Regions from separate parts of the Ideonella sp. FW305-24 genome, predicted to be linked through region 2. Evidence: riboswitches for the same ligand, from Rfam matches in the RefSeq annotation. Region 2 holds a riboswitch; the other holds the start of a gene.

Region 1 (15,006 bases), on a different contig from region 2:
CCGCCAGGTCGTAAGGTTGCTTCAGCAGCAGGTATTCGGCCACTGCGCCATTCGGTGCGTGCTCCACCTGGAAGCCGGCCTCGCGCAATTGCGCAGACAGGGCGTCCGAGAGCAGCGCATCGTCTTCAGCGAGCAAGAGGTTCATGGGCAAAGCTTAACGTGCGCTGAGCGCGACGGGGAGGCGGGAAACACCGGGCAATGCCAGGCCTTGGCGCGGCGCTTCAGCCCAAGCGGCTCAGCAGCGCCTGGGCGGCGGCCGGGTTGCGCTCCTTGGCGCCGCTGATGAAATAGAAGAACACGTCGCGCGGATGCGCCAGCGCAGCCGGCGGCGGACCGGCCTCGACCTTGGGCAGCCCGGTCGGCTCCTGCCCGTCGCGCCAGGTGGCGACGCTTTTGGCCAGGCCGTCCAGCACCTCGGGTTCACAGCCCTCCGGCTGTTCGGACGCGGTGCGCATGAAGCGGCAGTAGGCGAAGTCGGCGGTCAGGTCCGGCAGCGGCGGGTAGTCGTCAGCCTCGGTGAACACCGTGGCCATGCCCATGGACCGCGCCAGGTCCAGGTATTCGCTGCAGCGAAAGCTCTCATGCCGCACGTCCAGCGCATGGCGCAGCGGGCGGCCGCCCAGCTCGCGTGGCAGCAGCTTCAGGAACGCGCCGAAGTCGGCCGCATCGAAACGCTTGCTTGGCGCGAATTGCCAGACGATGGGGCCGAGCTTGTCCTTCAATTCGAGCAGCCCACTGGCCAGGAATTTCTCTACCGAGCCACCGGCCTCGGCCAGCACCCGGCGGTTGGTCGTGAAACGGTTGGCCTTCAGCGAGAACATGAAGCCGGGCGGCGTGTCGTCATGCCACTTGGCAAAGGTGCTGGGGCGCTGGTCGCTGTAGTAGGTGCTGTTGATCTCGATTGCGCTGAGCTTGCTGCTGGCGTAGGCGAGTTCCTTGGTCTTGGGCCAGCCTATGGGGAAGAAATTGCCGTCGCGCCAGGGCTCGAAGCCCCAGCCGCCAATGCCCACGCGGATGCGGGGTGCGCCGGATGTCGACGAGGAGGGCGGTACAGCATCAGGCAGGAGAGAAAGCGTGTGCATGGCGATCAAGGCGTGCAGCCGCAGCGGTAGTGAGTTGATCGTAGCGGCTCTGGCGCCGTAGGAGGGCGCCCACGTGCGGCTGAGGCCATGTCCGTCTTTGCAACTCGCGCCGGCAGGCCTATGGTTCGGCCATTCGCCGCGCCACGCGGCATCACGAGGAGAAGTCGACCATGGACTGCAGCTTCCATCAGTTCCACGAGCTGTTTGCCCAACTGGGCCTGCCCGCCGAGGAAGCGGACATTCGCAGCTTCATCCACGCGCACCGGCCGCTGCCCAGCGGCGTGGCCCTCAATGAAGCCGACTTCTGGACGCCCGCCCAGGCGCAACTGCTGAAGGAACAGCTCAAGCAGGACGCCGACTGGGCCGAGGTGGTCGACCAACTGAACCTGGCCTTGCATTGAGCGAGCCGGCCCGCGCCGGGCGGGCTGCGCTGCTCAACACTCGACGATGTTGACCGCCAGGCCGCCGCGGGCGGTTTCCTTGTATTTGGTCTTCATGTCGGCCCCGGTCTCGCGCATGGTCTTGATGACCTTGTCCAGGCTGACGTGGTGCGTGCCATCGCCGTGCAGCGCCATGCGGGCCGCATTGATGGCCTTGACCGAGGCGATGGCGTTGCGCTCGATGCAGGGGATCTGCACTAGGCCGCCAACCGGGTCGCAGGTCAGCCCCAGGTGGTGTTCCATGCCGATCTCGGCGGCGTTTTCCACCTGTTCAGGCGTGCCGCCCATCACCTGGCACAACGCAGCGGCGGCCATCGAGCAGGCCACACCCACCTCGCCCTGGCAGCCGACCTCGGCGCCCGAGATGCTGGCGTTTTCCTTGTAGAGGATGCCGATGGCCGCGGCGGTGAGCAGGAAGTCCACCACGCCCGCGTCGGTCGCGCTGTGCACGAAGCGCGTGTAGTAGTGGAGGACGGCCGGCACGATGCCGGCAGCACCATTGGTCGGCGCTGTCACCACGCGGCCACCGGCAGCGTTCTCCTCGTTGACCGCCAGCGCGTAGAGGTTCACCCAGTCCATCACCTGCAGCGGGTCGCGCAGCGCGGCCTCGGGGTTGGAGGTCAACGCGCGATGCAAAGCGGCGGCGCGGCGGCGCACTTTGAAGCCGCCCGGCAGGATGCCTTCGGTGCGGCAGCCGCGGGCCACGCAGTCCTGCATGACCTGCCAGATCTTCATCAGGCCGCTGTGGATCTCGGCCTCCGTGCGCCAGTGCAGTTCGTTGCGCCGCATGACCTGCGCAATGGACAGACCGTGTTCCTGGCAAAGCGCGAGCAACTGGTCGCCGCTGGTGAAGGGCAAGGGCAGCACGGTGGCATCCGGCGCGATGACCTTCTGCTTGCTGCCGTCGGCCGCGACTTCGTCGCTGACGACAAAGCCGCCACCGACCGAGTAGTAGGTGCGCGTTTCCAGCTCTGAACCGGCCGCGTCATAGGCCGTGAGCCGCATGCCATTCGCGTGGAAGGGCAGGGTCTCGCGGCGCATGAAGAGCAGGTCCTCGGCCTCGAGGAAATGGACCGGATGCTCGCCCAGCAGGTTCAGCCGCCGCTCGCCGCGCATGGCTTCCAGGATGGCCGGCACCTGCTCCACGTCCACGCTGTCCGGCTCATGCCCGGCCAGGCCCAGCAGCACCGCCTTGTCGCTGCCGTGGCCCTTGCCGGTGGCGCCCAGCGAGCCGTAGAGCCAGCAGCGCACGCGGGCCACGCGCGACAGCAGGCCTTCATGCCGCAGACGGCCAACGAACAGCCGTGCTGCGCGCATGGGCCCCACGGTGTGCGAACTGCTCGGGCCGATGCCGATCTTGAACAGATCGAAGACTGAGACTGCCATGGTGAGCCTTGCGCTTGAGGAACCGGGGAAGGCGGATCAGGCGTCGAGTTCGGAGACCGGGATGCAGGAGCAGAACAGGTTCCGGTCGCCCCAGACGTTGTCGACCCGGCCGACTGGCGACCAGTACTTGCCCTGGCGCAGGCTGGCGACCGGGTAGGCAGCGGCCTCGCGGCTGTAGCCGTGCGTCCACTCGGTCTTCACCAGCTGTTCGGCGGTGTGCGGTGCGTTCTTCAGCGGGTTGTCCTCGCGCGGCAGCGTGCCAGCCTCGACCTGGCGGATCTCTTCCCGGATCGCGATCATCGCGTCGCAGAAGCGGTCCAGCTCGGCCTTGGGTTCGCTCTCGGTCGGCTCGACCATCAGCGTGCCGGCGACCGGGAAGGACAGCGTGGGCGCGTGGAAGCCGTAGTCGATCAGGCGCTTGGCCACGTCTTCGGCGCTGATGCCCGACGAGTCCTTCAGCGGGCGCAGGTCCAGGATGCACTCGTGGGCGACGCCGCCGCCCTTGATGCCATCCTTGGCGCCGCTGAAGTGGATGTCGTAGTGGCCAGACAGGCGGGCTGCCACGTAGTTGGCGCTGAGGATGGCGGTTTCGGTCGCGGCCTGCAGGCCTTCGGCGCCCATCATGCGCACGTACATCCAGCTGATGGGCAGCACCGCGGCGTTGCCCAGCGGCGCGGCCGAGACGGCGCCCACGCCGCCCAGGCGCTGCTGGCCGGCGGTGCCGTGACCGGGCAGGAAAGGCACCAGGTCTTCGACCACGCAGACGGGGCCGACACCCGGGCCGCCACCGCCGTGCGGGATGCAGAAGGTCTTGTGCAGGTTCAGGTGGCTCACGTCGCCGCCGAACTGGCCAGGCGCCGCCACGCCGACCATCGCGTTCATGTTGGCGCCGTCCACGTACACCCGGCCGCCGAAGCTGTGCACCATCGCGCACAGTTCCTTCACCTGCGGCTCGAACACGCCGTAGGTGGACGGGTAGGTGATCATGATCGCAGCCAGGTCGGCGGCGTGCTTCTCGCACTTGGCCTTCAGGTCCACCAGGTCCACGCTGCCGTTGGCATCGCACTTCACGACCACGACCTGCATGCCCACCATCATCGCGCTGGCCGGGTTGGTGCCGTGCGCGCTCTCAGGGATCAGGCAGATGCGGCGGTGAGCTTCACCGCGGTTGGCATGCCAGGCCTGGATGGCCAGCAGGCCGGCGTATTCGCCTTGCGAGCCGGCGTTGGGCTGCAGGCTGATGCCGGCGTAGCCGGTGGCCTGCGCCAGCCAGGCGCAGAGCTGCTCGTTCAAGAGCGCGTAGCCGGCCAGCTGGTCGGCCGGGGCAAACGGGTGCACCTGCGCGAACTCGGGCCAGGTGATGGGAATCATCTCGCTGGTGGCGTTCAGCTTCATCGTGCACGAGCCCAGCGGGATCATGCTGCGGTCCAGCGCCAGGTCCTTGTCCGAGAGCTTGCGGATGTAGCGCAGCATCTCGGTTTCGCTGTGGTGGGCGTTGAAGACCGGGTGCGTCAGGAAAGTCGAGCTGCGGGTCAGCGCGGCCGGCACCAGCGGCGAGACGCCGGCTTCGAAGTCGGCGAAGCCGGGCAGGGCGGCGCCGTTGGCAAACAGGCCCCAGATCGCCAGCAAGTCGGCGCGCGTGGTGGTCTCGTCCAGCGTGATGCCGATCGAGGCGTCGCTCGCCTTGCGCAGGTTCATGCCGGCGGCGCGGGCCGCGGCCAGGATGGCTTCCGTCTGGCTGGCCGTCTGCACTTCCAGCGTGTCGAAGGCCTCTTCATGGGCCAGCGTGGCGCCCAGCTGCTTCAGGCCTGCCGCCAGGATGGCCGTGTAGCTGGCCACGCGGCGGGCGATGCGCTTGAGGCCTTCCGGGCCGTGGTAGACCGCGTACATGCTGGCGACGACGGCCGGCAGCACTTGCGCGGTGCAGATGTTGGACGTGGCCTTTTCGCGGCGGATGTGCTGCTCGCGGGTCTGCAGCGCCAGGCGGTAGGCCGGCGCGCCGTGCGCGTCCACGCTCACGCCCACCAGTCGGCCGGGCAGCGAGCGCTTGAACTCGTCCTTGCAGGCCAGGTAGGCGGCGTGCGGGCCGCCGGCGCCCATGGGCATGCCGAAGCGCTGGGTGTTGCCCAGCGCGATGTCGGCGCCTTGTTCGGCCGGCGCCTGGATCAGTGTCAGCGCCAGCAGGTCGGCCGCGACGATCAGCAGGCCGCCCTGGGCGTGCACGGCATCAGCCAGCGGCTGCAGCGCGCGCACGCGGCCGGTCACGCCGGGGTACTGCACCAGCGCTGCAAAGCACTCTTGCTGGCCGGCCTGCTCGGCCGGGCCGACAACCACCGTGATGCCCAGCGGCTTGGCACGGGTGCGGATCACTTCCAGCGACTGCGGCAGCACGTCGTCGGCCACGAAGAAGGTTTCGCTCTTGCTCTTGCCCACGCGGGCGGCCAGCGTCATGGCTTCGGCGGCCGAGGTGGCTTCGTCCAGCATCGAGGCATTCGCCACCGCCATGCCGGTCAGGTCGGTCACCAGGGTCTGGAAGTTGACCAGGGCTTCCATGCGGCCTTGCGAGATCTCGGCCTGGTAAGGCGTGTAGGCGGTGTACCAGGCCGGGTTCTCGAGGATGTTGCGCAGGATGACGCCGGGCGTCAGCGTGCCGTGGTAGCCCTGGCCGATGAAGCTTTTCAGGCACTGGTTCTTGCCGGCGATGGCCTTCAGCTCGGCCAGCGCCTGGGCTTCGGTCAGCGGCGTGGGCAGCTGCATCGGCGCGCTGCGGGCGATGCTGGCGGGCACCAAGGTTTCGATCAGCGCACGGCGCGAGGCCGCGCCGATCACGCTGAGCATCGCGGCTTCGTCCTCCGGCGCCGGCCCGATGTGGCGGGCGACGAACTCGGCGTTGTTTTCAAGGGCGTCCAGGGGCGCGTGGGCGGACATCAGCATGGCAGCGGGTCTCGGCGGGGCGGCCGCGGTGGCGGCAGGGGAAAAGGCGGGGAAGGTCCGGCGACGGATCACGCCACCGAACCAGGCAGTTCAGTGCGGGATCAGAGCGTCTTCAGCAGTGCGTCGTACGAAGGCGCATCCATCAGCGCTTCGAACTCGGCCATGTCGGACACGTGGACCTTGAAGAACCAGCCGTTGCCCATCGGGTCGGTGTTGGCCAGCGATGGGTCGGCGCGCAGCGCTTCGTTGACTTCGACGACTTCGCCGCTGACGGGCATGTAGATGTCGGCCGCGGCCTTGACCGACTCGACCACGCCGGCGATGTCGCCCTTGGCGTAGGTCGTGCCGACCTCGGGCAGGTCCACGAAGACCACATCGCCCAGGGCGTCCTGCGCGTGCAGCGTGATGCCGACGACGGCGGCTTCGTGGTCCTCGATGTTGATCCACTCGTGATCGTTGGTGTACATGGTCGTCATGTGTCGGGCTCCGTGGTGTGGCGGGAGAAGGAATTCAGGAAAGAAACAAAAGGGGAGGCGGCAGAACGGCGGTGCCGTGCCAGCGCGCAGGTTAGATCGGCGAGGCGGGGCTGTCCAACCCCGGATGGGGCAGGTCGCATGCCGGCCTCGGACCGATCTCGCTGCGCTCAGCCGCGGTAGTAGCGATTCGGGGTGAACGGTGTCGCGGCGACCGTCATCGGCAGCCGCTTGCCGCGCACTTCGGCGAAGACTTCGGTGCCCACCGCGACCTGCGCGGTAGGCAGGTAGGCCAGCGCGACCGGCGTGTTCACGGTCGGGCCCAGCGTGCCGCTGGTCACGGTGCCCAGCTCGGTGCCGTCTGCCGAGAACAGCTTGGTGCCTTCGCGCACCGGCGCCCGTTCCTTGCCGACCAGGCCCACGCGCTTGCGCGCCGCGCCTTCGGCGAACTGGCGGTCGATGACCGCGGCGCCAGGGTAGCCACCAGCGCGCGCGCCACCAGCACGCCGCACCTTCTGGATGCCCCAGGTCAGCGCGGCTTCGACTGGCGTGGTCGTCGTGTCGATGTCGTGGCCGTACAGGCACAGGCCGGCTTCCAGGCGCAGCGTGTCGCGCGCGCCCAGGCCGGCAGGCTTCACTTCCGGCTGGGCGAGCAGTTCGCGGGCGAGGGCCACGGCGTCGTTCTCGTGCACCGAGATCTCGTAGCCGTCTTCGCCGCTGTAGCCCGAGCGGGTCACGAAGCATTCGGCGCCGGCCAATGTGAACAGGCCGCCGGTCATGAAGGTCAGCTTGGCGACTTCGGGGTTCAGGCGAGAGAGGGCGTCGACCGCCTTCGGGCCCTGCAGCGCCAGCAGCGCACGCTCGGGCAGCGGCCTGACTTCGCAGCGGCTGCCAATGCGGGCCTGCAGGTGCGCGATGTCCGCGTCCTTGCAGCCAGCGTTCACCACCACGAACAGGTCGCCGAAGCTGGCTGCTCCCTTGCCGGCCGGGCGGGTGATCATCAGGTCGTCGAGGATGCCGCCTTCGTCGTTCGTGAAGAAGGCGTAGCGCTGCTTGCCGGGCGCCAGGTCGATCACGTCCACCGGCACCAGGGTTTCGAGTGCGGCGGCCGCGTCGGCGCCGATCAGGCGCAACTGGCCCATGTGCGAGACGTCGAACAGCGCGGCCGAATCGCGGCACTGGCGGTGCTCGGCCATCAGGCCGGCCGGGTACTGCACCGGCATCGCGTAGCCGGCGAAAGGCACCATTCGGGCGCCGAGTTCGAGGTGCAGGGCGTGCAGCGGGGTCTGCAGCAGGATGTCAGGCGTGGAGCTCATGCGGGGTCGTCTCTTCAGGTCGGCGCTTGGAGGGCGGTCTGGCGAATCTCTTCATCCAATAGGCCCTCTCTGTCCGCTTTACCTGAGAGATTGACGGCGGGCCGTTGATAACGGCCACCGCTTGCCCCTTCGGTGGACGGGCTCATGGCCTTGCAGCCATCACCCGCCTCTCTCCAGTGAGGAACGCCTCGCCTGTTACGGCAAGACGCTTGTCAGTCCTTTTGCCTGAGCGTTCGAGGGGTGACCCTCTGCGCCTTCGGCGGCTCCTGGTGGAGCTCTCTCCTAACAAGCTGAGCAGTGTAACCGCAGCCGCGGGCGGCGCCAGCGCCGTGCGATAGTCTCGGCCGTGCCGAAAAAAGATCCAGACCCGAACCAAGACCGGTACCAACCGAGCTCGCGCCGCCAGCGCCTGATCGTCATCGCCGCGACCGCTGCCACCGTGGTGGTGCTGTGGCTGCTGCTGATCTACCGGCCAGGCGGCCATTACACGATCTACGACCCGCCCAAACCGGCGTGCAAGCCGGGGCAGACGACCGACTGCGTGGGTGGCAAGGCCGACGTGCTGTTGCTGCCGGCCTCGCCGGCTTCCGCCAGCGGCAGCTGAATTCGCTGAGGCTTCAGGCCGCGGCCAGCATCGCGCGGCCCACGGCCTCGGCGACCTCGATGCCGTCCACACCAGCGGACATGATGCCGCCGGCATAGCCCGCGCCTTCGCCCGCCGGGTAGAGGCCCTTGACGTTCAGGCTTTGGTAATCCTTGCCGCGGGTCATGCGCAGCGGCGACGAGGTGCGGGTCTCGACGCCGGTCAGCACCGCGTCTGGCATCGAGAAGCCCTTGATCTGCCGCTCGAAGGCGGGTAACGCCTCGCGGACTGCATCCAGCACGTAGTGCGGCAGGACAGGGCGGTCCTTGGCGGCCAGCTCGGTCAGGTGCACGCCGGGCTTGTACGAGGGCTCCACATTGCCGAGCACGCGGCTGGGCTGGCGCTTGATGAAGTCGCCCACCAGTGCAGCGGGCGCCAGGTAGCCGCCGCCGCCCAGTTCGTAGGCGCGCGATTCCCAGATGCGCTGGAAAGCCATGCCGTCCAACGGGTTGACGGGGCCACTTCCCGGTTTTTGCCGGTAGTCCGCAGGGGCTATGCCGACGACGATGCCGGCGTTCGCATTTCGCTCGTTGCGCGAATACTGGCTCATGCCGTTGGTCACCACGCGCTCGGGCTCGGAAGTGGCGGCGACCACGGTGCCACCGGGACACATGCAGAAGCTGTAGACAGAGCGGCCGTTGCTGGCGTGGTGCACCAGCTTGTAGTCGGCCGCGCCGAGGATGGGGTGGCCGGCATTCGTGCCGAAACGTGCCCGGTCGATCGCCCCTTGCGGATGCTCGACCCGGAAGCCAATGGAGAAGGGCTTGGCTTCCATGTAGACGCCGCGCTCGTGCAGCATCGTGAAGGTGTCGCGCGCGCTGTGGCCCAGCGCCATCACGACGTGGTCCGAGCGCAGTGTTTCGCCGGAGGCCAGCGTCACGCCGCGAATGTGGCGCTGCTCGCCCTTGCCTTCGATCAGCACGTCGGTGACCCGCTGCTCGAAGCGGATCTCACCTCCCAGCGCGACGATGTCGGCCCGGATCTTCTCGACCATGCTGACCAGTCGGAAGGTGCCGATGTGCGGCTTGCTGACGTAGAGGATTTCCTCGGGCGCGCCGGCCTTGACGAACTCGTTCAGCACCTTGCGCGTCAGGTGGCGCGGGTCGCTGATCTGGCTCCACAGCTTGCCGTCGGAGAAGGTGCCGGCGCCGCCTTCGCCGAATTGCACGTTCGACTCCGGGTTCAGCTGCTGCTGCCGCCACAGGCCCCAGGTGTCCTTGGTGCGCTGGCGCACTTCCTTGCCGCGCTCCAGCACGATGGGGCGCAGGCCCATCTGGGCCAGGATCAGCGCGGCGAAGATGCCGCAGGGGCCGAAGCCGATTACCAGCGGGCGCGGGCGTTCGGTGGCGTGGAAGTCCGCTGGCAAGTGGTCGTCGACATGGCCGACAAACTTGTATTCGGTGTCCGGCGTGAGCCGGATGTGAGGGTCACCTGCGTGCTGCTGCAGCACGGCGGCCTCCTGGGTCGCGTCGGTCAGCTCGCAGTCCACCGTGTAGATCAGCACGATGGCCGACTTCTTGCGCGCGTCGTAGGCGCGCTTGAACAGGGTGAACCGGCTCAGTGCCTCGTCCGCCACGCCCAGCCTGGCGACGATGGCCGGACGCAGCGCGTCTTCGGCATGGTTCAGCGGCAGGCGGAGTTCGGTGATCCTCAGCATGGTGCAGGTCTGCGGTGGCGGTCAATCAGGCCCTGGCGCAGGGCCAGTGACACCACCGGCAGGCCAGGGCGGGGGCTTTAGCCGCCCTTCTTCGCGCGCTTGCCGGCGCTCTTCTTGCTGCGCGTGTGCGAGCCACGTTCCAGGCTCACGCGCTGGCCGCGGTGCGTGGTGACGGTGACACCGCTCGGAGCGGCGGGACGCGGGGTGGCCTTGCGGTCGGCTTCGGTAACGATCTTGTTGCCCATGGTGGCTCCAGTGAAAAAAGAATCAACCCTCGATTAGGCCACAAGCGCCGTGGCTGGCAGCCCGTCTGGCGAGTCCGCCAGGCAAGGTTCAAAGAAAAAGCCGCCGCGCGGAGGGTGCGCAAAGCGGCTTGTTCAAGTGGCTTGGTGTCCTTTTGCTCGAACCCCGCGAGGGATTGGCAAAGGTGACGAGCCTGATCTCGGCACTGGTCACAACAGTTAGGGCTGCTTGGTTCCCCACCTGACCCAGTTGGCCGTGCTTCCATGCGAGGAGGCCCGTCACAACGAATTCTAACCCAGGCCGAAGAGGCGGCCCGGGCCCCGACCAGGAAATCCGGCGCTCTTAGCGCAGTTGCAGGTCGTCGTCGCCAAAGCGCACGTTGATCGGCTCGATCAGCACCTGCTTGCTGGCGCTGGCCTCGACCACGCCGGCGACGATCGCATCCACGCCCTGGGCCTTGGCGATCTCGACGGTGCGCTCGGCGTCCCCGGCCTTCACGAACAGCGCGAAGCCCGCGCCCATGTTCAGCGTGGAATAGGCCTCGCGGTCGTCTTGCTTGGCGTGCTGCTGGATGAACTTCAGCACCGGCGGCACGGCGGGCACGCTGTGGATGCGGTAGCTCAGGCTGCTGGGGTGGCGCAGCAGCTTGCGCCAGCCGTGGCCGGTGATGTTGGCGCAGTAGTGCATGGTCACGCCGGCCTTGGCCAGCGCTTCGGTGACCGGGCTGTACAGCGTGGTCGGCGCCAGCAGTGCTTCGCCGTAGCTGAGGCCCGGCTCGACTTCGGTCAGGTAGCCTTGCGGCAGCCGCTCCACCAGCTTGCGCGCCAGGCTCAGGCCGTTGGCATGAATGCCGCTGGAGCTGAGCAGCACGATGGCGTCACCGGCGCCCAGTGCGTCGCCCACGCTGAGGCGGGTCTTGGGGTTGATGATGCCGGTGCAGGACGCAGCCAGGTCGATGCGGCCACTCTCGACAATGCCGGCCAGTGCCGGCGTTTCGCCGCCGCCCCAGGCCACGCCGCACACGTCGCAGGCCTTCTTCCAGCCTTCGACCAGGGCTTGCGCGCGTTGCGCGTCGGCGAACCAGTCGCTGCCACCGGCGGCCCAGTAGGCCTGCACGACCAGCGGCGTGGCGCCGACGGTGATCAGGTCGTTGACCGCCATCGCAATGGTGTCCTGCGCAATCCCGGCGTAGTAGCTCTTGCCGGTCACTGCCTTCATCTCGTCGGCCACCAGGGCCTTGGAGCCCAGGCATTCGACGATGCTGGCCAGGTAGAACGGACCCACGTCGACCACGTAGGCCGATTCGCCGCGCGAGGCCGGCACTTCGCTGAAGCCGTGGCCGGCGAGGTGGCCGGCGGTGGCGGCAGCGGCGCGCTGCGCGGCGACCTTCAGCGGGTCGATCAGATCGTAGTTGACGCCGGCCTGCTCGTAGCTGAGGGTGTCGGCGGCGGGGCTGTGGGAAGCGGATGCGGTCATGGGTCGGGATTATCCGACAGCCGCGGACCGCACCCGCTTGGTGGCCGGAGGCCTGCCAGCCTCCGGCCACCGGGGTCAGCGCTTGTTCTGCGCCGGCACGCCGGTCACGCGCACCGGGCTGCTGAAGCCCTTGCGCATGGCTTCGGCCATCTTCGCCGCCGTCATCTCGAGCTGCTTGGCGGCCAGATCCAGCCCGGCGCGCTGCAGTTCAGGGTCCGACAGCTTCGCGGCTTCGGCCATGGCCAGCGCGGTGGCCAGCGAGCGCACCAGCGGGTCCCAAGGGCCCACCGGGCCATTGCCGGTCGGGCCGCCGCCGTCGACCATCACGCCCCAGCTGACCCAGGTGCCCTTCTGGTAGCGGCCTGGGTTCACCTTGATGCCGCCGCCACCGCCGGTGCTCTGGTAGAACGCAAAGGCCACGCCGGTGCTGCCCGCGCCGGTGTGCAGGTGGGTGGTGCTGACGCTGTCGCTGCCAGCCGGGGCCTGCACCATCACGCGCCAATCCATGAAGGGCACAGCGTGGATGGTGTCGTAGGCAGACACGGTCTCGACCGCGGCGCTGGGCACGAAGCCGGTTTCGTTGGCGGCGTTGGTCAGTTCGGCATCCGGCGAGATGGTCACGAAATCGTCGTCGACGAAGGTGCCTTGCGCCACGTCGAAGGCGTCGACGAAAGTGCCCTTTTCGCCATTGCCGCGGCCGCCACCGGGCAGGTACCAGGCGGTGGCCTGCACGTCGCTGCCTTCTACTTCGATGTTCAGGCTGGGCGAGAAGCTCACGCCGGGGCCGCCGGCGGCCCCGGTGACTGACCAGAAGGCGAATTGCGCCGTCTGGTCCTGGCCGTTGCTGTCCTGCCAGCTGATGTTGGACGAAGCCCAGGCCTGGTAGCCGCCGGGGTTGTCCACTTGGGTGGACAGTGGCGCGACCAGGTCCAGCGCGGCGCTGCCGTGGCCGCGGCGGCCACGTGAAAGCCAGGTCACGTAACGGGTGTGCACAGTGCTCATGTTTGTCTCCAAAAAAGGGTGCAGCGCATGGTCTGGACCCTGTCTGGGCGGTGGCGCTGCGGGCTGCCGCGAGCGGCGACAGCTGCGCTCATCGTGCGCCGCGGGCCTTCCGGCCTGCCACCCTCCGATGGGGGTTCATGAGGACCAAAAACGCGGGTGTCGCATGCGGCACGGCGGGTCAACCCGAATGCCCGCGGCGTGTCCGGCGCCCCGGTCGGCGGGCTGGCCGGCCAACCTTAGAATGAGCGGATGAGTTATGTCGTCCTGGCGCGCAAGTACCGCCCCCGCAGCTTCGAGGAAATGGTCGGCCAGGACCATGTGGTGCGCGCCTTGACGCACGCGCTGGAGCAGCAGCGGCTGCACCATGCCTACCTGTTCACCGGCACGCGCGGCATTGGCAAGACCACGGTTTCGCGCATCCTGGCCAAGAGCCTGAACTGCACCGGGCCGGACGGCACCGGTGGCATCACTGCGCGGCCCTGCGGCCAGTGCACCGCGTGCCGCGAGATCGACGCCGACCGCTACATCGACTACATGGAGCTGGACGCTGCGTCCAACCGCAGCATTGACGAGATTCGCGAGCTGATCGAACGCTCCGCCTACAAGCCCACCGTCGGCCGCTTCAAGGTCTTCATGATCGACGAAGCCCACCAGCTGACCAAGGACGCGTTCAACGCGCTGCTGAAGACGCTCGAAGAGCCGCCCGAGTACCTGAAGTTCGTGCTGGCGACGACCGACCCCGAGAAGATGCTGCCGACAGTGCTGAGCCGCTGCCTGCAGTTCAACCTGCGGCCCATGGCGCCGCAGACGGTGCTGGAACACCTGACCCGCGTGCTGGAGGCCGAAAGCGTGGCGGCCGAGCCGGGTGCGCTGCGCCTGCTGTCCCGCGCCGCACGAGGCTCGATGCGCGATGCGCTGTCGTTGACCGACCAGGCAATTGCCTACGGCGGTGGTCAGCTGCAGGAGCCCGCCGTGCGGGCGATGCTGGGCACGGTGGACCGCAGCCATGCGCTGCGGCTGGTCGGCGCGCTGGCGCAGCGTGACGGGAAAGCGGTGCTGGCGGAGGTCGAAGGGCTGCGCGCGCAAGGGCTGTCGGCCGCGGGGACGCTGGAGGAGATCGCTCGATTGCTGCAGCACATGGCCGTGGAGCAGGCGGTGCCCGGCGCGCTGGACGAGACCGACCCGGACATGGAAGCGCCGCGCCAGCTGGCACCGCAGCTCGCGCAGGACGAAACCCAGCTGCTTTACAGCATGGTGCTGCACGGCCGCGCCGAACTGAGCCTGGCGCCTGATGAATACGCCGGCCTGGTGATGGTGCTGCTCCGCTTCCTGGCCTTTCCATCTGCTGGTGGCGAAGGGCGCGTGCCTGCTGCGCCTGCGGTCAGGCCGACCGCGGCGCTGGTCGCATCGCCGCAGGTGGCCTCGACCTCGGTCAGCCCGCCGCGGCCTGCGGTCGCCAGTGTGCCCACGCCTGCGCCTTCCCCCGCCTCTGTGGCCACCAAGCCTGCCGCGGCGCCGGCTGTTGCGCCCCCGCCTGTTGTGGCACAACCGCCAGCCGCGGTGCCCAAGCCGGTTTCCGTTGCCAGCCATCTGGCGCCGCCCGTTGCAGTGCCCGCGGCGCCGCCCAGCCGTGCATCGCTGGCCCGAAAGCCTTCTGCTATCGACGAGCCGCCGCCTTGGATGGACGAGGCGCCATTCGAAGGCGAAGCCGCGCCACGCGTGGCGGCCAGGGCGCTGCGCGCGGCTGAACCTGAACCCGAGCCTGCCGCCCCGCGCGGCCCGGCCTCCGCCATGGCCTCGCGCCTGGCGCAGGCGCGGGACGCTGCGGCACAGCGCGAGCGCGATGCGGGTGACGCCTTGATGGTCGCTGAACCGCTTGGTGAGGCCGAGGACTTCGACGAAGCACCGCTCGCCCGCCCTACGCCCGCGCCGGAGCGTGACCTGGCATTGCTGCGCGTGCCGCGCACGGCACTCGGTGACCAATGGGCCGAGGCGGTGGCGGGCATGTCGGCCAGCGGCAGCCTGGTGGCGCTGGTGCGTGCGCTGGCCATGCAGGCCGAGCTGATCGCGCAGGTGCCTGCGGGCGAGGAGGGCGCAGTGCGCTGGTCGCTGCGCGTGGAGCGCGAGACACTGCGCGCGCCACCGCTGGTCGAGAAGCTGCAGGCCGCGCTGCGCAACTGGTCCGGCCAGGCTGAGCTGGTGCTGGACGTTGCGTCTGGCGTGGCGCTGGATTCCCCTGCGCTGCGCGATGCCGAACAGGCCAGGCTGCGCCAGCGCGAGGCCGAACTGGTGGTCCAATCACATCCTTTGGTGCAGTCGCTGCTGGCCCAGTTCAGCACCGCCCGCATCGTGCC
Region 2 (15,006 bases):
CCTGTCCGACACCGAGCGCGAGCTGCTGCGACGGCGAGACTGGCGTGGCCTGATGCACCACGGTGCGATCTTCTTCGTGCTGGAGAAACTGGGCGCGGTGATCGGCGTGTCCAACCTGCACATCTACGCCGCAATGCGCGGCCAGTCGCTGGAGGAGTTCCAGCGCACGCGCAACGCGCCGGGTGCGCTGTATTCGGTGGCCGGCAAGGAAGCCACCGGCCTGAGCTGGGCGAGCAGTCCTACCGCGTAGGACCGCGTCGCTCAGCTCGGCGGCCGTGCCGGGCCTTCAGCGCACGCTGGGCGCGTAGGGCCGGAAGAAGTCGTCGCCACGCCAGGCCGGCAGCGTCGGCACGCTGGGCGGCAGCACGCCGCTGTAGCTGCTGGCGGTGTTGGGATCGCCCTTGCCGTCATGCACTGCCATGGCGGGGTACGGGAAGACTGGGCGCAATCGCGCGTTCGGGGCCACGGTGGCAGCAGGCGGCGCACCGGGCGCTGCGGCGGCTGGCGCTGCGCTGGCACCGGCGGCAGTGGGTTGGCCGAAGTTGCTTTTGGCCTCCTTGGGACTGGGTGCGCGGGCGACGACGGCCTGCGGCGCCACGCCGCGTTCGACCCAGTCCAGCAGCGGTGTCAGGAAGTCCACCGCACTCGGGCCTTCGCCACTGCCGCAGTGGTACACGCCGGGCAGCAGGTACAGGCGGGTGAAGGTCTCTGCCTGCGCGGCGCCCATCACGCGCTGGACGGCGTTGAGGTAGGCGACCGTGTTCAGCGGCGAGATGTGCGGGTCTGACCAGCCATGCCAAAGGATCAGCTTGCCGCCGGCCTTGGCAAAGGCCGAGAGGTCGGGGTTGGTCGCGTCGAACAGCGGGTGCCGTGCGCGCAAGCGGTCGAAGGTGGCGCCGTCGAACGGCAGGTCGGCGAGGCGGAAGTCGGCTGGCGGGTCGGTCTCGAAGCTCAGGTTGCGCAGCGCGTCCAGTGCGATGCGTTCGCTGAAGATGGGCTGGCTGGCGCTCTCCGGCACGAACACGCCGGCCCAGGCCAGCTCGGAGCCCGGCATGGGGCCTGCCACGGTCAGGCGCTCGCCGGTTTCGGGGTCGCGCGGGCCGTCGTACAAGCGGCGCACGGCTTCGAGCTCTACTTCGTTCAGGCATTTCGCACTGGCGGCCACGCCGGGTTCGCAGCGCAGCGGGGCCAGGTCCACGTAACAGGCGCGCGGGTTGGCGATCAGGCCATCGGCCTGGCCGTCGAGCTTGTCGCATTGCGCGAGCACGGCCTGGTGCAACAGCGGCAGCTTGGAGGCCACGAGTACGGCCTTGCCGTCCAGGCCGGTGTTGCTACGCGCCTGCCAGGCGTGGTACATGCTGTTCTGCACCTGGAAGTTCAGCGCGCCGGCACCGGCGATGATGCCGTCGAAGTCTTCCGGGTAGCGCTGGGCCTCGATCAAGGCTTCCCGGCCGCCGTCAGAGCAGCCGGTGAAATAGGACCTGGCGGCCGGCTTGCCGTAGAAGCTGCGGATCAACTGCTTGGCGGCCAGTGCAGTGAGGTGCACCGCGCGGTGCGCGAAGTCCACGCGTTGCTGCGGGTCACGGCCAAAGTCACCGCTCATGCCCTGATGGCCCATGTCGGTCGAGGCGATGGCAAAGCCGCCCGCCTGCAGCGGCAGGCAGCCCTCGGCGGCGCCCACTTCCAGCGACGCGCGGCCGCACAGCCCGCCGCAGCCGACCTGCAAAAAGCGCCCGGTCCAGGTCTTCAGCGGCAGCGTCATCACGAAGCCGATGCTGGGCGCCAGCTGGCCTTCCACCGCGCAGACGAGTGCGCCGCCGTTGGTAGTTTCCCTGGCGCTGGTGACGCGGCTGCCATCCCCGCCGATGGCGCTCAGGTCCGCCTTCAACAGGCTGCTGCAAGCCTGTGCCGGCTTGAGGGGTGCAGGCTTCTCAGCAGTGGCCGCCAGGGCCTGGATGGACGCGAAGACAAGGCAGCCGAACAGCAAGGTCAATGCGGTCCTCAGACGGACAGGTAAGGGCAGGGTCATGGTGTGAGCGAGTGGCCTCAGAGGTCGGTCAGGGCTGGCCATGATTGGCGTATCAACAGGGCATGTCAACCGCCAGCACGGGTGTGGCTGACGCGATAACGCCGGGTAATTGCGCCACCGGTTTCGCCATCTTCTGACGCTGGGGCCGGCTTCCTACACTGCGGCGCTCATTCAATCAGCACGGTGGCGCCACGATCACCGCCAGCCCTACCGGAGACAACCGACATGCATCGATCCCTGCTGAACCTGGCCGTCTTGGCCATGCTGGCCTCTGCCAGCTTCGCCACCCAGGCCCAGACCGTGACCATCTACGGCCTGCTCGACCAGTCGGTCGAACACCTGACGAACGTGGGCGCAGCCAGCACCGGCACCAACCGCCTGCCGGGCCTGACCGGCACGGTGCCTTCACGGCTGGGCTTCCGAGGCACCGAGGACCTGGGTGAGGGGTTGAAGGCGGTGTTCACGCTGGAGCAGGGCCTGGGCCTGGACACCGGCACCTTCAACCAGGGCGGGCGGGTGTTCGGCCGCCAGGCCTTCGTGGGCCTGACCGGCAACTGGGGCGGTCTGACGCTGGGCCGCCAGTACACGATGCTGTTCTGGTCTCAGCTGGATGCCGACATCCTCGGTCCCAACGCCTATGGCTCGGCCTCGCTGGACAGCTACCTGCCCAATGCGAGGGCCGACAACGCGGTGGCCTACCGCGGCACGTTCAACGGCTTTACGGTGGGCGCCACGTACAGCCTGGGCCGCGACTCTGTCAACGTGCCCAGCCCTTCGGGCACCAACTGCGCCGGCGAAAGCGCGGCCGATGCGCAAGCCTGCCGCGAATGGTCCGCGCTGGCCAAATACGACGCGCCGAACTGGGGCCTGGCGCTGGCGGTCGACCAGATCCGCGGCGGCACCGGCGCCTTTGCCAGCCTGACCAGCAGCACGCTGACCGACCGGCGCGCCACGGCAGCCGGCTGGGTCAGGTTCGACGCACTGAAGCTCGGCGCCGGCGTGATCTCGCGCCGCAACGAAGGCAGCGCCACCACGCCGCGCAGCGAGCTCTGGTATGCCGGCGCGGCCTATGCCGTCACCCCGGCCTTCACGCTGGACGGCGAGCTGTTCCGGCTGAGCTACAAGGACAGCGACAACAAGGCCACGCTCTACGCGCTGCGCGGCGCCTACAGCCTGTCCAAGCGCACGGCGATCTACGCGACAGCCGGCCGCATCGGCAACAGTGGCACGCTGGCGCTGGCGGTCAGCAATGCAGCCGCGGGCAACGGCCCGGTGGCTGGTGGTGTGCAGGTGGGCATTGTGGCGGGCGTGCGCCACGCGTTCTGACCATCGCCCCTGAACCTGCGAGACTGGGCGCCAGTCTGCAGGAACGGGTGAGTGATGGAACGAGTGGATTGCATCGTCGTCGGTGCCGGCGTGGTCGGGTTGGCCGTGGCCCGCGCGCTGGCCCTGCGTGGCTTCGAGACCGTGCTGCTGGAGCGCGAGCGCTGCATCGGCAGCGGCACCAGTTCGCGCAACAGCGAGGTCATCCACGCCGGCATCTACTACCCCACCGGCTCGCTGAAAGCCGAGCTGTGCGTGCGCGGCAAGCAGCTGCTGTACGACTACTGCGCCAGCCACGGCGTGGCGCACCGGCGCTGCGGCAAGCTGATCGTTGCGACCTCGGCCGAGCAGCGCGACACGCTGGAGAAGCTGCAGGCCACCGGCCATGCCAATGGTGTGAGCGAGCTGGCGATGGTCAGCGCCGCGCAGGCCCTGGCGGCCGAGCCGCAGCTGCAATGCGTGGCCGCGCTGGAGAGCAGCAGCACCGGCATCGTCGACAGCCACGGCCTGATGCTGGCGCTGCAGGGGGACTTCGAGCAGGCAGGCGGCATGCTCGCCTATGACGCGCCGGTGCTGGGCGGAGAATGCGGGGCCGAAGGCATCACGCTGCAAGTGGGCGGCGAGCAGCCGATGGCGATCCACGCAGGCCTGGTTGTCAACAGTGCTGGCCTGCATGCCCAGACGCTCGCGAAAGGCTTGATCGGCTTGCCGGCGGAGTGGGTGCCGCCGCTGTACACAGCCAAAGGGAACTACTACAGCCTGGCCGGTCGTTCGCCGTTCTCGCGGCTGATCTACCCGGTGCCCGAGCCGGGCGGGCTGGGCGTGCACCTGACCATCGACCTCGGCGGCCAGGCGCGCTTTGGCCCGGACGTGGAATGGGTCGACACGCTGGACTACCGGGTCGACCCGGCGCGCGCCGATGCGTTCTACGCGGCCATCCGCCGCTACTGGCCCGGCTTGCAGGACGGCGCCTTGCAGCCGGGCTACGCCGGCATCCGCCCGAAGATCAGCGGGCCGGGCGAGGCCGCGGCCGACTTCCTGATCCAGGGCGAGGCCGCGCATGGCGTGCGCGGCTTGGTCAACCTGTTCGGCATCGAGTCCCCGGGGCTGACCGCTTCGCTGGCGATTGCAGAGCGGGTGCTCGCGGCGCTGTAGCGCACAGGCGAAAAAAAGCCCCGCGGTTGCGGGGCGAATGAGTGGTCAGTGGGACCAGTCGATCAACTTGACATTCAGACAGCCACATCACACCGGCACATGGCCGGGGCGCTCAGCCGTTGATGCTGCGCTTGCCGGTGACCACGACCACCTGGGTCGGGGCGCTCGGCGTGGCCTGGGCGAACTGTTCGGCCTGGACCTGCCGGTCGGCGTAGTGGCTCAGGCTGGCCAGCACGGTCAGCGTGACGGTGGCGGCCAGTGCCAGGAAGGGGGCGCGGGTGCGAAGGCTGGTGGTGTTCATGAACGTGAAAGGGGTCATTTGGGGCTCCTTGCGGTGTGCGGTGGGTGTCGATGGATGTACTTTAGGCAGCCGCGATCCCGGCCGCGACCGTCTTGCGACAGGCGGGGCCGGCAGGCGATTGAGTTGCCTTTGCAGGCGATGAGTGGTGGCCAGCTGGCCGCTGCCGTGTGGCGCGGAGCGTCAGGTGCTCAAGGGCTTGCCGGGCGGCGGCACGGCCGAGGCCGGGGCTTCCGGCGCATCGTCCAGAAACAGCGCCGGCACGGCGGCAGCCGCCTCGGGCAACTGCGCGTCAGCCAGTTGCGAGCCCTGGCGCTGGGCTTCGGCCACCTGCACCAGGCCGGCCAGCAGGCTGAAAGTCATCACCGCGGCCATCAGCAGCAGGCCACTGCCCAGGCTGTCCAGCAGGGCGTTGGCAAGGGAAGAGATCCGGGTCTTCATCGGAAACTCCTTTCAATGGTTGAACCGCCAAACCGTGGCTCACAGCCTCGGCCCGGCGCTTGTCTGCGGTGTTGCGCGCTTGCCGGTGTCGGGTGAAGCTGCGCCTCAGTCGCGGAAATAATCCTGGCGCAGTGCGCCGTCAAAACGAGCCGCTGCGCAGGCAGCACTGCATGAAACCGGCGCGCCGAACCGCAGGGGCAGGGGTCTTGGCGCCCCAGCTTCTCCAGCAGTTCCTTGTCGCCATGCACCACCCGCGCGCCGCGCTTGACCCCGGTCTCGGACGGGTAGCCCTTGCGGCGCTTACGGGTGGCTTCGAAAGCTGAAGGCTTCAGCCGCCAGTGGGTTGTACTTCTTCATGATGTCCTCCTGTTTTTTGGGGTGAAAGCGCGATGCGCTCAGGGGTGACCGGTCGGGATCGAACCGACATCAGTGGCATCACAAGCCACGGCTCTGCCATTGAGCTACGGCCACGCCTGAGCGCATTTGGTGAAAGGTTCCGGTGACGGGTTCCGGTGCCGCCCAATCTTTGCGGCCGATTTCCGCCTTCGAAGCGTGAGCTCGACGAAGGCTTCGTGAAACATGGGTCTTCAGTCCCATCACGGTTGTGCTCCAGCGCGAACGCAAGGCCCGAGGGCTTGCGCCGTGTTCTCGCTGCACGACACGGGCGTCCCCGTGGCGCACATCCTGGCCGCTCTCACACAGAGAGCGCATGCTCGGCCTTGTGCCGAAACACACCCGTGATGGGACAGAAATTCAGAAGGTCAAAAGCAACAAGGCCCGGATCCTTTCGGATGCCGGGCCTCGATGGATTCGAGTAGGAGGCAACGCGCTATGCGCTGGCCTCGCCCGGGGGCATGTTGTGGCTGTGATCACCGGCCTGGCTGTTCGAACCGCAAACGTTTGCAGACAAGCCTGCAAACCCTGCACCCATGCCGGTGCACTGGCCCGAAAGGGGCAGCGAACGCTTGGCGATGAAGGTGGCGGAGTTCACGGTGAGACTTCGGTTGGGTTGGAACGAAAGACCTGGTGATCGGTGGAACCCGAAGGTTCCGGTGCCGTGAGCAGTGGAAGCCACTCAGCAGCGAATGGGTGAACTGTAAAGAGTCTTCACTTCTGCGTCAAGCGGGTGCGACAATCTTTGTGTTCCAGATCGTGTCTTTGCCGCCACAACCGCTTTCGTGTCAGACAACCTCACCGTGAATCGCCGCCAGAACGTGCTGGCCTTGTTTCAACGTTATGCCGAGTCGCAGATGCGGGCTGGCGTGCCGCCCAAGGGCATGGAGCAGGCCTTTGCGCAACAGCTGCAGATCAGCCCCAGCATGTGGAGCCAGATCAAGAGCAGCCGGCCCATCGGTGACAAGCTGGCGCATCAGATCGAGGTGGCCTGCGAGCAGCCGCTGGGCTGGCTGGACGGCGAGCATGTGCCGCAGTCGCCGAGCGCTGCAGAGCAGCAGTTCCTGGCCATGGCACAGGAAGTCTGGCGTGGCACGAATGCAGAAGGGCGCAAGCGCCTGAAGCAGTTGCTGAAGGAACTTCGCTGAGCGCTTGGCTCAGACGGCGCTGCGCTTGCCGCAGACCACGACGACCTGCACCGCGCCTTGCGAAGCGGCCTGTGCGACCAGCGCATCGTCCGCCTGGGCATTGGCGATCTGCGACAGGCCGGCCAACACGCTGAAGGTCACCATCGCGGCCAGGCTGAGGAAGCCGGTGCGGGCGGCCTTCGAGCTGGCTTGGAATTCGCGGGTGTTGACGTTGGCGGTGCTGTTGGGGGTGGTCATTTGAGGCTCCTGCTGGGCTGCAAATCGTGTTTCGATGGGTGGACTTTAGGCAGCGCCGCTTGCGCTTGCGACCGGGATGCGACGAGTTGCCGCAGCGCCTGGCCAAACTGCTGCGCGCAGGGATGAACGGCAGCGGCTGAACGGTGTGGAGAAGGTCTACCGGGACGTCCACTCAGTGGTGCGTCGACCGGCTGCTGCTGCAGCGGCCCGCTGGCGTTCGGCGCCACAACGAAAAAAGCCCCGCAGTGCGGGGCCTTCGGCGCGGGATCGACGCGACTGGGTGTCAGACCCGCTTGCCGGTCACGACGACGATCTGCAGCGGCATTTCGTTGGCCGGCACGGCGCTGGCGAGCATCGTCGCGGCGTTGCTGCGGGCCTGGGCCAACTGCACGTCCTGGACTTGCTGGCCGGCGATGTGGGTCACGCCCGCCAGCACCGTCAGTGTGACCACGGCGGCCAGACCGGCGAAGCTGGCGCGGGCGGCGTTGGAAGCAGCGGCGAAACGGGTGGCGGTGGCGGTCATGGTGGGCTCCTGGTGCGGTTCGGGGTGTCGATGAGTGGACTTTAGGAAACCGCGGACTGCGGTGCGACCGGGATGCGACGAGTTGCCGGTTTGGCCGCGCAGAAGGTTCGATTCGCTGACGAAACGTCGGTGGCCCGGCAGCGAATTCGCGCTTCGCGTGCTGCGATTGGGCACTCGGTGAGCAGTGCTGGGCGGCATTTCAAAGTCATGCTGTTTGTGCATAACCCGATGCGAAGGCACTTTGGATCCGGTCTGGTGAAAAGGCGGTTTTGCCAATGAAAACAAGGCTTTGCGTCGTGAAATGCGGCCGTTTCTAGGGCCTTGTTAACCGACCCCTCGCCAGCACGATTGAGTGGAAACCCTTAGACTGCATTGCATACAAAAACCAAACCGGGCTGTCCGGAGCCACCGCTCCGAGAGATGGCCCTCCATCAGCCCCAAAAGGGTACAGACCATGACCTCCGTTCAAAACACCTACGCAACTGTCCGGCGTTTCATCGCCCAACTGACTACCCCTTCGCAACGCGGCCAGGATGCCAGCCGTGAAGACGACGAGCGCTACCTGTCGCAAGCCGTCGACATGGGCGACCTGGAGCGGCGCATTCGCCAGCTCGAGCGCGGCACCGTCGAGAGCGCGCACACGCAGCTCAGCATGATGAGCTGGAGCCACTGAATGCGTTCCGACCTGATCCTGGCGATCCTGGGCGCCTTCCGCGCGGCGTTTGCCGCGCCGGTGCGACCGGCGGCCCCTGTGCCGCGTCGCCCGCTGTAAACTGATCTTCTTCCAGGAGAAGCCGAAGCACTTGTTGCCGAAGCTGCCGAAGGCGTACCCCTCAGAACGCTCAGGCCCAAAGACTGGAACCATCTCGACAAACTGGAGAGCGTTGCACGGCAGGCCTTGAAAGCTTCGCCGATGGCAGCCGCCGAAGGGGCAAGCGCCGCGGGGAACCGCGGCGTGAATCTCTCAGGCAAAAGGACAGTGGGGGCAGTGGCCGGAATCTTGCGAGCAGATCGCAAGGCTTCGGCCATTGCCCCTTTCTTTTTGCCTGAAAGAAAGCGCTTTCCCATGAAAGTCATCGTTCTCGGCGCCGGCGTGATCGGCGTGTCCACGGCCTGGTACCTGGCGCAGGCCGGGCATGAGGTCACCGTGCTGGAGCGCAATGCTGGTGCGGCCCGCGAAACCAGTTTCGGCAACGGCGGCCAGATTTCCGTCAGCCATGCCGAGCCCTGGGCCAACCCCAGCGCGCCGCTGAAGCTGCTGAAGTGGCTGGGCAGGGAAGACGCACCGCTGCTGTTCCGCCTGCGGGCCGACCCGGCGCAGTGGCGCTGGGGCCTGAAGTTCCTGCTGGAATGCCCGGCCGCGCGTTCCAGGCGCAACATGATCCAGCTGCTGAACCTGGGCACCTACAGCCGCAGTTGTCTTCAGGCGCTGCGCGCCGAGACCGGGTTGCAGTACGACCATCTGACCAAGGGCATCCTGCACTTCTACACCAGCCAGCAGGAGTTCGACCTGGCGGTGGAGCCGGCGCGCGTGATGCGCGAACTCGGCTGCGAGCGCGACGTGATCGGCCGCGATGAGGTCGTCAAGCTGGAGCCGGCGATGGCCCACATCGCACCGCAACTGGCCGGCGCCACCTACACCAGCGCCGACGAATCCGGCGACGTGCACAAGTTCACCACCGGCCTGGCCGCACTCGCGGCCGAGCGTGGCGTGAAGTTCCGCTACGGTGTGCGGGTGCAGAAGCTGCGCAGCGAAGGCGGCGAGATGAGCGGCGTGGAGTTCGCCAATGAAACCGGCCTGTACGAGGTGCTGAGTGCGGACGCCTACGTGCTGGCCGCCGGCAGCTTCAGCCCGCAGTTGGCCAAGCAAGCCGGCCTGACGCTGGACATCTACCCGGCCAAGGGCTATTCGGCCACGTTGCCGGTGCTGGACGCCGCCAAGGCCCCGCAGGTCAGCCTGACCGACGACGAGTACAAGCTGGTTTTCTCGCGCTTCACCTCGCCCGAGGGTGACCGCCTGCGCATTGCCGGCACGGCCGAGCTGAACGGCTACGACCTGGCGCTGAACCCGGTCCGCTGCGAGGCCATCGTGCGCCGCACGCTTCAGCTCTTCCCCGGCGTGAGCCGGCCCGAGCTGGCCAGCTACTGGACCGGGCTGCGCCCGGCGACGCCTGGCAACGTGCCCTACATCGGCGAAAGCCGCGTGCGCAAGCTGTTCCTGAACACCGGCCACGGCACGCTGGGCTGGACCCACGGCGCTGGCTCCGGCCATGCGCTGGCGCAGCTGATCGACGGCCGCCGGCCCGAGGTCGACTTTGCCTTCTGCGGCCCGCTGCCGGCCAGGCAAAGCCTGTCGCTGCAACCGGCCTGAGTGGGGCCCGCTGTCTGTCGGCCTCTAACATTGGTCGATGGACATCTCACTTTTCAGCCAGGCCATGTTGGTCGGCCTGTCGATCGCCGCGCCGGTCGGGCCCATTGGCCTCTTGACCATCCAGCGCACGCTGGACCAGGGCCAGGCCGCCGGCCTGGCCACCGGCTTGGGCGCCGCCGCGGCGGACGCCTGCTATGGCGCACTGGGCGCGTTTGGCGTCACGCTGGTGATCGACTGGCTGGTCGGCGCGCGCGTGCCGCTGGCCCTCGTCGGCGGCGCGGTGCTGGCCTGGCTCGCATGGCGCACCTGGCAGGCGCCGGTGGCCGAGCGCGCGGCTTCAGCGCCCGGCACCGGCAGCCTGCTGGGCTCTTTCGCCGGCACCTTCCTGCTGACGCTTTCCAACCCCGCCACCATCCTGTCCTTCCTGGCCATCTTCGGCGCGCTGGCCGGCAGCTCGGCGCAGCCGGCTTCGCCGGGCTGGATGATCCTCGGTGTGGGTTGTGGTTCTGCGCTGTGGTGGTGGCTCTTGACGGCAGTCGTCGGCCGGCTGCGCCAGCGCTTCGATGTGCGTTGGCGGCGCCGCGTGAACCAGGCTTCGGCGCTGCTGCTGGGTGGGTTTGCGCTGTGGCAGTGGGTCTCTCTGGCGCGCTGGACGCTGGGCTGAACGCTTCTGCAGTTCGTCGCGCCAGCCTGCAACTGGTCGGCGCCAGCGGCATCCTGTCGCAACCGAGGCTCATTCGGCGAAGGCCTTCCTACAGTCCGCCGCGCCGGCTGCGCGGCGCCTCGCCAGCGCGGACGCCTAACATCCGGCCTCTTGCCCAATCCCGGACTCAACCCCAACCCAACTCGAAGACTGAGCTCATGCGCATGTCGAGACTCCTGACCGGACTGGCCGCCTCATCGGCGCTGGTCCTGGGTGGCCTGGCCCTGACAGGCTGCCACCCCTCCGCACCGCCAGGCGCCACCAGCGCTTCAGCGGCCGCGGCGCCCGCAGCTGCCAGCGCGGCCACCGTGCCGCCGTCGCCCGACGGCATTGCGCTGGCCTCGCCACATGCGGCCATGGTGCGCGAGCCCAGTGCGCCCGGTGCCTGGGGCGGCCCACGCCAGCCCGGCGCGGCCACGCTGTCCGACCGCGTTGTGGACTACCGCATCCAGGCCAAGCTGGACCCGGAGAAGCACACCGTCGAAGCCCAGCAGCAGCTGACCTGGCGCAACCGCAGCGACCGTGAGGTGCGCGCCGTCTACCTGCACCTGTACATGAACGGCTTCGAAGGTGAGGGCAGCACCTTCTTCAGCGAGCAGCGCAACCTCGGTTTCGGCTTTCGCAGCGAGGTGGAAGCGAACGAAGGCCAGTGGGGCCACATCGAGTTGAAAAAGGTGCAGCAGGCCGGTGCTGCCGTGCCCTGGTACTTCGTGCACCCGGACGACGGCCCGGAGACCGACCACACCGTCGTGCGGCTGGACCTGCCGCAGCCGGTGGCGCCCGGTGCCAGCACCCAGCTGGACATTGACTTCTTCGACCAGTTGCCGCGCGTCATCGCGCGCACCGGCTACTTCGGCAGCTTCCACCTCGTGGGCCAGTGGTTCCCCAAGATGGCGGTGCTGGAACTGCCGGGTGAGCGCGGTGCCACCGCGCCGCGCTGGAATGCCCACGAGTTCCACCTGCACAGCGAGTTCTACGCCGACTTCGGCCAGTACGACGTGGCCATCACCGTGCCCAAGGGCGTGACGGTGGGCGCCGTGGGTGAGCTGCAGGGCGCCCCGGTGGAAAAGGACGGTTGGGTCACCCACCGCTATGTGCAGGGCGATGTGCATGACTTCGCCTTCACCGCCGACAAGCGTTTCGACACGCCGCTGGAGGCGGATTGGTCCGGCCCTGGCAGCCCCCCGGTCAAGGTGCGGGTGCTGTTCCCGCCCGAATACGCGCACAACGCGCAACCGGTGCTCAAGGCCACGCTGGATTCGCTGACCTACTTCTCGCAAACGCTGGGCGCCTACCCGTACAAGACCGTGACCGCGGTGGTGCCCCCGTACAACGCAGAAGAAGCGGGTGGCATGGAGTACCCCACCTTCTTCACCGCCGAGGGCTACAAGGACCTCAGCCCCGGCACTGCGAATGCCTACGGCCTGGACTTCGTGACCATCCACGAGTTTGGCCACGGCTACTTCTACGGCATCCTGGCCTCGAACGAGTTCGAGGAGCCGATGCTGGACGAAGGCATGAACGAGTTCTGGGACATGCGCATGATCCAGGGGCGCGGCCAGCTGAACTCGCTCAGCAGCCGCGGCATGCAGCGACTGGGCGTGCAGCTGGAGGCCCCAACGTTCGAGGTCGAGCGCCTGTTCTCGGTGCTGGGCGAGCCGGCGGACGGCACCGGCGAGAACAGCTGGGACCGCCTTTCCAGCAACAGCTACGGCAGCGTCTATGGCCGCAGTGCCACGGCCTTCCATGAACTGGAGACGCTCATCGGCAGCGAGGCCCTGGCGCGTTCCTTCAGGATCTACTATGACCGCTGGAAATTCCGCCACCCCGCCATTGGCGATCTCCAGGCCGCGCTGATCGAAGGCTCGGGCAAGCCCGAAGTCGTCAACCGCATCTTCGAGCAGCAGGTCTACGCGGCGCAGAAGGTGGACGACCGCGTGAGCAAGCTGGTCAGCGAAGAAGAGCGCCCGCAGCCCGGCACCGTGCAGAAAGACGGCCGCTGGGTCGAGCGCACTGAAGGTCAGATCGACGAGCAGCTGGCGCAGGACCGCAAGGCGTGGGACAAGGCCCATCCCGATGCCAAGCCCGATGCCGCAGGCCCCTTGCCCTTCCGTACCACCGTGACGCTGCGCCGCTACGGCGCCTCGGCGCCCCAGACCCTGGTGGTGCGCTTTGCCGATGGCAGCAGCGAGACCGTGCGTTGGGACGACCAGCGCCGCTGGGCCCGCTACAGCTGGGTCAAGCCGGCCAAGGCTTTGTCGGCCGAGCTCGATCCGCAGGACGAGCATGCGCTGGACACCCACCGGCTGGACAACAGCCAGGTGCTCAAGGCAGAGCCCGCGGCGGCTCGCCGCTGGGCTTATGAAATCGCGGCCCTGGTCCAAACCTTTTACGCCCTGGTGAGCACGCTATGAGTGACGCGGCTGTTTCTTCTTCCTCCGTCCGGGCCACGCTGTGCCTGGCGGCCCGGCAGGCCTTTCAATGGCGCTTGCTGCTGCTGTGGTGGGCGGGCTTGAGCCTGCCGGCACTGCTGCTGTTCCTGCCGCTGTGGCGGGCGCTGGCCTCTTTTGTGGACCATTCGTTGCGCGCGCCGCAGCTGGCCAGCGGCTTCTCGCTGCCGTTGATTGCCGAGATGGTGGTCACCTTGGTCCAGCAGGCGGGCACCGTGCTGCCCGCCGTGGGCCTGGCCGGCCTGGCGTTCACGCTGCTGCTCTCGCCCTGGCTCACCGGTCTGGCCGTGACGGCGGCGCGCCAACCGGCACCGCAAGGCTTTGGCGCGCTGCTGCGCGGCGGCCTGGCCGACTACGGCCGACTGTTCCGCATCACACTCTGGGCCTTGCTGCCGTTGGGCCTGGCCATTGCCATCGGTGTTGGCTTGAACAAGGCCGCCGGCCACCATGCCGAGCAGGCGGTGCTGGAAGCCTCTGCCGGCCATTGGGAGACCGCCGCCACGCTCATCGCCGTGCTGCTGGTGCTGCTGGCCAATGCCACGGTGGACGCGGGCCGCGCCCAGTTCGTTCTGCAGATGCGCAAGCGTTCGGCCATCAAGGCCGGCTGGCGCGGCCTGCGGGTGCTGGCGCCGCGCCATTGGCGCTCGGTGCTGAGCTACCTGCTGATCACGCTGGCAGGCCTGGTGCTGCTGGCCGTCTTCAGCTGGCTTCGCCTGCAGGCCCCAGGCCTGCTGGTGCCCGCCTGGCACCTGCCCGGCTGGCTGGGCACGCTGATCGCGCTGCTGGCCGGCCAGGCAGCGGTGCTGGCGCTGGCCTGGATGCGCTGCGCCCGCCTCTTTGCGCTGGTGGCGCAGGGGCGTGCGGCTGGCTGAGGCGTTCGTGCCATGCCCCTCTCCCATCTGGGCGAGGGGCGCGCGGCCGCACGGGCGATGTGCGGGAAGTTGAGCGGGACAAAAATGGGCGGCATGCGTGTCTTGCGCTCTGTCTCCCTCACATTTTTCCTCGAAGGACATGCCCATGAGCGCCTTGGCACCCAGCCCCATGAGTTCAACCCGGGCCACCGCGCTGGGCGTCGGCCTGGGTTTTGTGGCGGGCTATGTGGACACGGTCGGTTTCGTCGCGCTGTTCGGCCTGTTCACCGCGCACGTCACCGGCAACTTCGTGCTGATCGGCAGCACCCTGGCGCATGCCGGCGGCAGCGTGACGCTCAAGCTGCTGGTGTTTCCCGCGTTTGTGCTTGCGGTGGCGGCCACGCGGCTGCTGAGCTTGGCTCTGGCCCGCCGAGGCATGCCACTGCTGCGGCCCTTGCTGAGCCTGCAATTGCTGCTGCTGGCGGGTTTCATGGTGCTGGGCTGGGCGGCATCTCCGGTGCAGCAGCCGCCGGGCGCCCTGGGCATGTGGGCCGGGGTACTGGGCGCTGCCGCCATGGGCGTGCAGAACGCCGCGGCCAAGCTGGCACTGGGCCAACTCGTGCCCACCACGGTGATGACGGGCAACGTGACCCAGTTGGTGATCGACGCGGTGGACCTGCTGCGTGGCGCGGGCGACGCCGTGCTGCGCGAGCGCATGCGCCGCTTCATCGGCCCCATCCTGGCCTTCACTGTGGGCGCGGTGGGTGGCGGTTTTGGCTACCTGGCGCTGGGCTTTGCCTCGCTGCTGCTGCCCATCGGGCTGCTGGCCGCACTGGCGCTGACGGAGCGCACGACCGTTGCCGCGCCGGCAGCGCCCCGGTAGGCGCTGCTGCCAGGCTCAGCCCGCGGCACTGGCCGGCCCGGCCGCTGCCCGTTGCAGGTCGCGCTGCAGCCGCCACACCAGCGTCGCGGTCACCACCGAGGTCGCGGCCACCACGTAGCCGACGACCGGGAAGTGCAGCAGCTTGCCATCTGCACCAAAGGCCACGATGTGGCCGGCCAGCAGCGAGGCCAGGCCGCCGGC

What was found. Region 2 has a riboswitch for glycine ahead of AC3WR5_RS12365 (D-amino acid dehydrogenase). Riboswitches for the same ligand answer to the same signal wherever they lie in the genome.
Region 1: linked by a shared signal. The riboswitch ahead of gcvT (glycine cleavage system aminomethyltransferase GcvT) and the one ahead of AC3WR5_RS12365 (D-amino acid dehydrogenase) in region 2 are both predicted to bind glycine.

The regions. Positions count from the first base shown of each region.
Region 1 is NZ_JBYTAI010000022.1:2,721-17,726, forward strand. Features, by position in the region: gene AC3WR5_RS32170 (response regulator transcription factor) at 1-145, opposite strand, end outside; gene AC3WR5_RS32175 (DUF72 domain-containing protein) at 222-1,082, opposite strand; gene AC3WR5_RS32180 (DUF2789 domain-containing protein) at 1,253-1,483, shown strand; gene AC3WR5_RS32185 (L-serine ammonia-lyase) at 1,517-2,908, opposite strand; gene gcvP (aminomethyl-transferring glycine dehydrogenase) at 2,945-5,842, opposite strand; gene gcvH (glycine cleavage system protein GcvH) at 5,944-6,318, opposite strand; gene gcvT (glycine cleavage system aminomethyltransferase GcvT) at 6,486-7,631, opposite strand; glycine riboswitch at 7,691-7,818, opposite strand; glycine riboswitch at 7,835-7,926, opposite strand; gene AC3WR5_RS32205 (hypothetical protein) at 7,978-8,235, shown strand; gene AC3WR5_RS32210 (NAD(P)/FAD-dependent oxidoreductase) at 8,249-9,931, opposite strand; gene AC3WR5_RS32215 (hypothetical protein) at 10,009-10,176, opposite strand; RNA gene ffs (signal recognition particle sRNA small type) at 10,358-10,454, opposite strand; gene AC3WR5_RS32225 (AIR synthase-related protein) at 10,517-11,650, opposite strand; gene AC3WR5_RS32230 (hypothetical protein) at 11,726-12,652, opposite strand; gene dnaX (DNA polymerase III subunit gamma/tau) at 12,902-15,006, shown strand, end outside.
Region 2 is NZ_JBYTAI010000004.1:82,967-97,972, forward strand. Features, by position in the region: gene AC3WR5_RS12310 (gallate dioxygenase) at 1-250, shown strand, start outside; gene AC3WR5_RS12315 (tannase/feruloyl esterase family alpha/beta hydrolase) at 287-1,993, opposite strand; gene AC3WR5_RS12320 (porin) at 2,255-3,355, shown strand; gene AC3WR5_RS12325 (NAD(P)/FAD-dependent oxidoreductase) at 3,410-4,507, shown strand; gene AC3WR5_RS12330 (hypothetical protein) at 4,620-4,826, opposite strand; gene AC3WR5_RS12335 (hypothetical protein) at 4,989-5,246, opposite strand; tRNA gene AC3WR5_RS12340 (tRNA-His) at 5,647-5,717, opposite strand; gene AC3WR5_RS12345 (hypothetical protein) at 6,425-6,787, shown strand; gene AC3WR5_RS12350 (hypothetical protein) at 6,797-7,024, opposite strand; gene AC3WR5_RS12355 (hypothetical protein) at 7,308-7,547, opposite strand; gene AC3WR5_RS12360 (DUF3563 family protein) at 8,002-8,220, shown strand; glycine riboswitch at 8,412-8,537, shown strand; gene AC3WR5_RS12365 (D-amino acid dehydrogenase) at 8,590-9,918, shown strand; gene AC3WR5_RS12370 (LysE family translocator) at 9,956-10,582, shown strand; gene AC3WR5_RS12375 (M1 family metallopeptidase) at 10,786-13,035, shown strand; gene AC3WR5_RS12380 (hypothetical protein) at 13,032-13,943, shown strand; gene AC3WR5_RS12385 (YoaK family protein) at 14,113-14,805, shown strand; gene AC3WR5_RS12390 (MFS transporter) at 14,821-15,006, opposite strand, start outside.